2 regions of the Mesorhizobium sp. CA12 genome follow, and region 2 is predicted to be linked to the other one. Evidence: predicted binding sites of a transcription regulator. Region 2 holds the regulator's gene; the other holds the start of a gene.

Evidence for each region. Region 2 encodes HrcA, which represses chaperone genes, less so after heat shock. Its sites were predicted from a motif close to GTTAGCACTCNCNNNNNGNGAGTGCTAAC; they were not measured.
Region 1: the regulator HrcA is predicted to act here: its motif matches at 1,856-1,884, upstream of LB520_RS20460 (co-chaperone GroES).

The regions. Positions count from the first base shown of each region.
Region 1 covers NZ_JAIUHT010000012.1:162,895-167,103, forward strand. Annotated here, with positions in the region: gene groL (chaperonin GroEL) at 1-1,407, opposite strand, end outside; gene LB520_RS20460 (co-chaperone GroES) at 1,464-1,802, opposite strand; gene LB520_RS20465 (hypothetical protein) at 2,295-2,555, shown strand; gene LB520_RS20470 (hypothetical protein) at 2,567-2,917, shown strand; gene LB520_RS20475 (hypothetical protein) at 3,001-3,225, shown strand; gene LB520_RS20480 (DUF1488 domain-containing protein) at 3,350-3,640, shown strand; gene LB520_RS20485 (transglutaminase-like domain-containing protein) at 3,634-4,209, shown strand, end outside.
Region 2 covers NZ_JAIUHT010000022.1:39,419-43,627, forward strand. Annotated here, with positions in the region: gene LB520_RS26495 (PQQ-dependent sugar dehydrogenase) at 1-663, opposite strand, end outside; gene LB520_RS26500 (hypothetical protein) at 785-982, opposite strand; gene hrcA (heat-inducible transcriptional repressor HrcA) at 1,054-2,136, opposite strand; gene rph (ribonuclease PH) at 2,356-3,072, shown strand; gene LB520_RS26515 (VOC family protein) at 3,257-3,667, shown strand; gene rdgB (RdgB/HAM1 family non-canonical purine NTP pyrophosphatase) at 3,667-4,209, shown strand, end outside.

The DNA.
Region 1 (4,209 bases), on a different contig from region 2:
AAGCTTGCCGACGATGATCGACCCTTCGACGCCGGAATTCTCAGCGATCTGGCGCATCGGCGCTTCGAGCGCCCGGAGCACGATCGAGATGCCTGCGGTGACATCGACATTGGCGCTGGTCAGGCCCTTGAGCGCCGACCTGGCGCGCAGCAGCGCCACACCACCGCCGGGCACGATGCCTTCCTCGACAGCCGCGCGCGTGGCGTTCAGCGCATCGTCGATCCGGTCCTTCTTTTCCTTGACTTCCGACTCCGTAGCACCGCCGACGCGGATCACCGCAACGCCACCGGAGAGCTTGGCCAGCCGCTCCTGCAGCTTTTCCTTGTCGTAGTCGGACGTGGTTTCCTCGATCTGACCCCTGATCTGGGCGACGCGCGCCTGGATGGTGGCCTTGGCGCCGGCGCCGTCGATGATCGTGGTGGTGTCCTTGTCGATCAGCACGCGCTTGGCGCGACCGAGCATGTCGATGGTGACGTTTTCGAGCTTGATGCCGAGATCCTCCGAGATCATCTGGCCGGCGGTGAGCACGGCGATGTCTTCCAGCATCGCCTTGCGGCGATCGCCGAAGCCCGGCGCCTTGACGGCCGCGACCTTGAGGCCGCCGCGCAGCTTGTTGACGACCAGCGTGGCCAGCGCCTCGCCTTCGACGTCCTCGGAGATGATCAGCAGCGGCCTACCGCCCTGCACCACTGCTTCGAGGATCGGCAGCATCGCCTGCAGGTTGCCGAGCTTCTTTTCGTGGATAAGCACATAGGGCTCTTCCAGTTCGACGCGCATCTTGTCGGCATTGGTGACGAAATACGGGCTGAGATAGCCGCGGTCGAACTGCATGCCCTCCACGACGTCGAGCTCGGTCTCGGCGGTCTTGGCTTCCTCGACAGTGATGACGCCGTCATTGCCGACCTTGTCCATGGCCTTGGCGATCATCTCACCGACGCTGGCATCGCCATTGGCGGCAATGGTGCCGACCTGCGCGATCTCGGCCGACGACTTGACCTTCTTGGCCCGCGCCTTGATTTCCTCAACCACGGCGGTGACCGCCTGGTCGATGCCGCGCTTGAGGTCCATCGGGTTCATGCCGGCAGCGACCAGCTTGGCGCCTTCGCGCAGGATCGAGGCGGCCAGCACCGTGGCGGTGGTCGTGCCGTCCCCGGCAAGGTCGTTGGTCTTCGAGGCCACTTCGCGCACCATCTGGGCGCCCATGTTTTCGAACTTGTCGGTAAGCTCGATTTCCTTGGCCACCGTCACACCGTCCTTGGTGATGCGCGGCGCGCCATAAGCCTTGTCGATGATGACGTTGCGGCCCTTGGGGCCGAGCGTCACCTTGACGGCGTTGTTCAGGAGCTCGACGCCGCGCAGCATGCGGTCGCGCGCGTCGGTGGAGAATTTGATTTCCTTGGCAGACATGATCGTTGATCCCGTTCGAAAATTGGAGTGCGCGGCTTGCCGTGAAGACTGCCCGGTCAGGCGGCGTTCTTGACGGCCATTGTCTTGTCGACGATGCCGGTCTCGCTCTTGTCGATGATGCCCATGATGTCGGCTTCCTTCATGATCAGAAGGTCCTCGCCATCGATCTTGACCTCGGTGCCGGACCATTTGCCGAACAGGATGAAGTCGGCGGCTTTCACATCGGGCACGATCAAGGCGCCGCTTTCGTCGCGTGCTCCCGGGCCGACGGCGATCACTTCGCCTTCCTGCGGTTTCTCCCTGGCATTGTCGGGAATGATGATGCCGCCCTTGGATTTGGTATCGCCTTCGGCGCGGCGAACGACGACGCGGTCGTGGAGTGGCCGGAATTTCATGGGAACTTCTTTCTGTGGCCGGCATTGGGCGGCCCCTGCCTCTGTATAGGCGGGTTGGCACTCGATAGATAGGAGTGCCAGAATTATTTCTCGCCGATGGCCAAGAATTCGAATGAAATAATTCGAGCCGCGCAGAAATTCATCCGTACTTGTGGGAAATTTTCTGCCGGCTTGAATTCTGCGGGCGTGCGTCTGTTATTTCAAGGGACAAATAAAAAGCGTCTCGACCTTGTTTAGAACTCAAATGAGGCGCATAGGTAAAACTCGTTGATTTGGTCGAGTTGGCTTTGTGTCAGAGCCCCGCCATTCACCACCGAATTCTCGAAAACGAGTGCAGCGCCGGTCCGGCGCACATTTCGTTCCGTTCGAACCCCTGGAATGACATCGACGCTGACCACGAATGTACTGGCAGCGTCGGGCATCATTCCGGTGGTTCGAGTGGGAATGATAGGGAAACGCGCAGGCGCGGGTTTCCGCTGAAAGCCGCAACAAATGACCAGCCGCACCACACCAACTATCGTTCGCTTCAAGTCGGCGTTTTCGCTGCCCGGCTTTGATGCACCGCAACCACCCGGGGATTACCGCGTCGATCACGACGAGGAAGCCCTCGAAGGAGCTTCCCTGATCGCGTGGCGCCGCGTCGCCACCTTCATTCACCTGCCGGCGATCTCCGCAAGCGGTGCTACGCGGCAGATGGTGCCGATCGAACCGGCATCGCTCAAAGCCGCACTGGAGCAGGACCAGAGACAATGATGAGAACCACGATGATGCAACGCAACCCACACCCGGTCCGCCGCGAAGCCGCAACGCATCTATTTGCTCTCGGACAGGCTGTCCGGCTGAAGGGCGGCTTCGGCACGTTTCCAAAGACTTCGGAAATCTACCGGATCACAGCCAGACTCCCGCCGAGGGAAGATTCGGCGCAGTACCGCATCCGCAACGACGGCGAACCTCATGAACGGGTGGCGACGCAAGACAGTCTCGAACCGGTCGCCACATCGCCGGGTGACACCATAACGCTCATCGAAAGGACGTTCGCACATGGCAAAGGGACCGAAACGCTCGAGCCGGGAAATCAGGAAGCCGAAGCAGGAAAAGGCCCTGCCCAAGCCTAAAAGCGTGTTCGGCGCCCACACCAGACTTCCTGACATCAGTACCCCTCGCGGCTAAGGCGAGAACTGACACAGCGAGATGGATGATGATGAAGATCATGATCGAATTCTATCGCACCCGAGAAGCGGACGATGCGCATGCCGTGCTCGGCCGCGAGGCCGCGGAAGCCGCCGACCTCGACGATGCGATCGAAATCGCCAGGCTTTTGGCTGGGACCCTGAACATGCCGCAGCGGCCGGACGCCATGACGATCGCCGATGCGAATGGCGCAACGCTCTATTCGGGCGTTCTCGCCGGGGAAGGCGAGTAATGAGGATCGGCTAACATCATGAGTGGCCATAACGACGAAAGCTGTCGGACCCGCAACGTCGCCGCGCTTGCGGTCTGGGAAAATGAGGGCGGCGCGTCCGGGCGCAATTTCTATGGACCATCAAATGGCCGTCGAGTGGAAGTTGGTCGCTCCTGGACCGACTTCCACGTTTTCAGCGCGCAACGCCGTCGGCCTCACCGATCATGACGGCTTGCTTCTTGGTCGATGTCAGGCGCTCGCGAAATCGGATATCGCCTTGGCCGAGACCGGGCCTGCTGAAACAAGATACCTTTCAGCATTCGAGGCCTTGCTGATGTCCATCCATGATGTTGCTTGCCAAGCCTACTCCCGCAACCGTCGCGAATCCTGCACTCTGACCCCCGCTGATTTCCGGCAGGAAAGATCCACATGCTGATCCGCTACGGCTATGAGATCACGCTGACCTGCCAGCAACCGACCGCATTGGTATGCCTGCTATCGGTCCACGACGACCGCGCGGCCGACATCAGGATCCCCGAAACGGTCTTCACCACGCCCGATGTTCCGACATCGACCTACCATGATCTCTTTGGCAACCGATGCCGCCGGCTTGTCGCGCCCGCGGGCGACCTGACGATATGGGGCGATGCAACGATCGAGGATGACGGCAAGATAGACAGGCTGCTGCCAGCTGCCCGCGAAGTAGCGGTGTGGGATTTGCCGGACGGCTGCCTTGTCTACCTAATGGGCAGCCGCTACTGCGAAACCGATCGTCTCAGCCAGGCGGCGTGGGACATGTTTGGCGCCACTGCCCCAGGTTGGGGCCGCGTGCAAGCAATCTGCGACTTCGTCCACGGTCATATTCAATTCGACTACATGCAGGCCAGATCGACGCGAACGGCCTTCGAGGCGTACCAGGAACGCATAGGCGTCTGCCGCGACTTCGCCCATCTCGCGCTGACTTTGTGCCGCTGCCTCAATATTCCTGCACGCTACGTCAACGGA
Region 2 (4,209 bases):
GCCCATGTCCTCGGCGATATTGGAGCCGGAGCCGACCGACAGATAGAGCGTCTTGCCGTCGGGCGAGAAGGCGATGTCGCGCGTCCAGTGGTGGCTGGCGGGGACTTTGGCGACGATGGTTTCCGGCTTGCCAGACGCTTCCAGGTCACCCTCGCGATAGGGGAAGCGGACGACGCTGTTGCTGTTGGCGACATAGACCCATTGCGGCTTGTCGCCCGGCGGATAAAAGGCGATGCCGTAGGGCCGGGTCAGGCCCTTGGCGAAGATCGACTCCTGTGCAGGCTTGGCGCTGCCTTCTGCGAGGCGATAGACGCGCACCTGGCTCGCCCGGCTGTCGGCAACGAAGAGGTCGCCGTTCGGCGCCACCCGCACGACGCGCGGACTGTCGACGCCCGACGCGATCAGCTCGGCGGAAAAGCCGGGCGGAAGCTTTGGCTTGGCATCCTCGGGACGATCGGTGACGCCGCCGCCGTTGGAGGCGGATTCCGTCATATCGGGTTTCGGCAAATCCTCAGGTTTCAGCAGCCGGCGCACGCCCGGACGGTCGGCTTTCCAGTCGCCGAAAGCTTTTTCGCCGCTGAGCAAGGGCTGATCGGTCTGCTGCGCAAAGGCAGCCGTGGCAAAAACCAGTGCGAGGCCCGCAAGGCCGGCGATCCGCATCATGCTGTCCTCCGTCTCTGCCACTATGTCCCGCCTTCGGGTGCCTCAGTCGATAAGGCCCCGGAGATAGAACATATTGGGCTAACGATCGAAAAGAGAAGCTCGCGCACGTGACTTGCCGGCCTCAGGCCTCTTCGGCATCCAGATCGTCGTCGAGGCGCTTTTCCAACTCGACGAGATCAGCCGGCAGGGGCAGGCCCATGGCGCGCATCTCCCTCAATTTCTCGCGCAGCTGCTCCTGGATCTCGTGCTCGTCCTCGGGCTGGTTCACCATTTCCTCGAGCAGCAGGCTGATCTGGGCCTTGAGCGATTCCAGCGCCATGTTCTTCTCCTTTGCTCCCTCAGCTGTGTCGAGGTTCAGGTCAGGCCGGCCTCACCTGAATATCGATACACCTAACGAAGCATGCGGGAAATCAGTTGTGCAGTGTAATCGACCATCGGCACGATGCGGGCGTAGTTCAGGCGGGTCGGCCCGATGACGCCAAGCGCGCCGACGACGCGGGCGTCCTTGTCGCGATAGGGGGCGACGACCAGCGAGGAGCCGGACAGCGAAAACAGCTTGTTCTCCGAGCCGATGAAGATGCGCACGCCCGGCCCCTCTTCGGCGAGATCGAGCAGCTGCAGCAGTCCGTCCTGGGTTTCCAAATCCTCGAACAGATGGCGAAGCAATTCGATGTCCGCTTGGGCGGTGACGTTTTCCAGGAGATTGGCGCGGCCGCGCACGATAAGGCGCGCCGGCAGGCCGCTTTCGGCGCCGGCCCAGACCGCGAGGCCTTTCTCGACCAGATCCTGCGACAGCGTGTCGAGGGCCGCCCTTGTCTCGTCCTTGATGCGGGCGATTTCCGCCCGCGCCTCGGCCAGCGTCCGGCCACGGATATGCGCATTGAGGAAATTGGACGCTTCGTGCAGCTGGGACACGGTGGTGCCGGCCGGCAGGTCGACGACGCGGTTCTCGACATCGCCGTTCTGCGACACCAGCACGGCGAGTGCCTTTGCGGGCTCGAGCTGGATGAATTCGATGTGCTTCAGCGCCACCTCGTGCTTGGAGGCGAGCACGAGGCCGGCGCCGCGCGACATGCCCGACAGCATCTGGCTGGCCTCGGTCAGCATATGCTCCAGCGTCGCGCCCGAGCCGGAGGCGCGCACCTGCGCCTCGATGGTGCGGCGCTCGTCGTCGGAAAGGTCGCCCAGCTCCATGAAGGCGTCGACGAAAAAGCGCAGGCCGGTCTGGGTCGGCAGCCGCCCGGCGGAAACATGCGGCGCGTAGATCAGCCCCAGATGCTCGAGGTCGCTCATCACGTTGCGGATGGTGGCGGGCGACAGCGAAGAGGGCAGGATGCGCGACAGGCTGCGCGAGCCGACCGGCTCGCCGTCGCGCAGATAGGAATCGACAATCCGCCGGAAGATATCGCGCGAGCGCATGTCGAGTGACTGAAGTACCGGCGACTGCGACGTCGGATCGACTGGTTTGTTCATTCCGGCGAGAAACCTCCTTCCGAAAGATATAGACTTAAGCTACGGCGGCGCAACCCGGTGCCGCGCTCGCGGTCACCTAGCGCCGCGTTTGCGGTCACCGGTGGCGCGTTTGCGGTCACGCGGCCCGTTTTCCTGCGCGGCGTCCTTTTCCTTTGCGACTTGCCCCGCATGCGTCTACAAGCCGGCCACGATTCCGGAAACGACAAGAAAGAAGGTCGAATGCGCCCCTCCAAACGCCAAGCCGACGAAATGCGCGCCATCTCCTTCGAACGCGGCGTCTCCAAGCACGCCGAAGGCTCGTGCCTGGTGAAGTTCGGCGACACGCATGTCCTGTGCACGGCGAGCCTGGAGGAAAAGGTGCCGGCCTGGATGCGCAATTCCGGCAAGGGCTGGGTGACGGCCGAATACGGCATGCTGCCGCGCTCGACCGGCGAGCGCATGCGGCGCGAAGCCTCCGCCGGCAAGCAGGGCGGCCGCACGCTGGAGATCCAGCGGCTGATCGGCCGCTCGCTGCGCGCCGTGGTCGACCTGCAGGCGCTGGGCGAGCAGCAGATCACCGTCGACTGCGACGTGATCCAGGCCGATGGCGGCACCCGCACCGCCTCGATCACCGGCGGCTGGGTGGCGCTCTACGATTGCCTGCGCTGGATGGAAGCGCGCCAGATGGTGAGCGTCGCCAAAGTGCTGAAGGACCATGTCGCGGCAATTTCCTGCGGCATCCATGACGGTCAGCCGGTCATCGACCTCGATTACCTCGAGGATTCCTCGGCCGGCACCGATGCCAATTTCGTCATGACCGGCAAGGGCGGCATCGTCGAGATCCAAGGCACGGCCGAGGGCGAGCCTTTCTCCGAGGAGCAGTTCGCGGCGCTGATGGGCTTGGCGAAGAAGGGTATTTCGCGGCTGGTGAGCCTGCAGCAGATGGCGGTGGCTTAGGGTTTCCAATGCCGAGCCTAGGCCCCCCTCTCTGGCCTGCCGGCCATCTCCCCCTCAAGGGGGGAGATTGTATGTCACGCCGGCTTTCGCCAATCACCAATGCTGCAGAAGAGGTGCCGGCGCGGCCACAGCTAATCTCCCCCCTTGAGGGGGAGATGGCCGGCAGGGCAGAGAGGGGGGCCTCGTGATACCCTCCGCAATTCTCGAATCCGCCCTCTACGTCACAGACCTACACGCCGCCGAAGCCTTCTACCGCGACATCATCGGCCTCGAAGCCTTGGGCAAGGTCGAAGGGCGCCACGTCTTCTTCCGCTGCGGCGACGGCGTATTGCTTCTCTTCAATGCCGACGCTACGAAAATCCCGCCGGCGCCGGACGCTCGGCTGAAGGTGCCGCCGCACGGCACGGCCGGCGAAGGGCACCTCTGCTTTGCGGCAACCGCCGATGAAATCGCTGCATGGCGCAAGCATCTGTCCGCCAACAACATCGCCATCGAAAGCGATTTTGAATGGCCGCAGGGCGGGCACTCGATCTATATCCGCGACCCGTCGGGCAATTCGATCGAGTTCGCCGAGCCAAGGATCTGGGGTTTCTGATGCACTCGCAACCTTTTCATTCCCTTGGGGAAAAAAAGATCGTCGTCGCCAGCCACAATGAAGGCAAGCTGCGCGAATTCGCCGACCTGATGGCGCCGTTCGGATTCGAGGCGAAATCGGCCAAGGAATACGGCCTGCCCGAACCCGACGAGACCGGCACCACCTTCGAGGAGAACGCCTATATCAAGGCATATGCCGCCGCCAAGGCGACCGGCCTGCCGGCGCTGTCGGACGATTCCGGGCTCTGCGTCGACGCGCTCGACGGCGCGCCCGGTGTCTACACCGCCAACTGGGCCGAGACGCCGGACGGCAGCAGGGATTTCGGCATGGCCATGCAGCGCACCGAGGTGGCGCTGCAGGAGGTTGGCGCTACGGAGCCCGCGCAGCGCACCGGCCGCTTCGTCGCCGTCATCTGCCTGGCATTTCCCGACGGCGAGGCCGAATATTATCGCGGCGAGGCCGAAGGCAGGCTGGTGTGGCCGCCGCGCGGCACGCTCGGCTTCGGCTACGATCCGGTGTTCCTGCCCAACGGTTTCGACAAG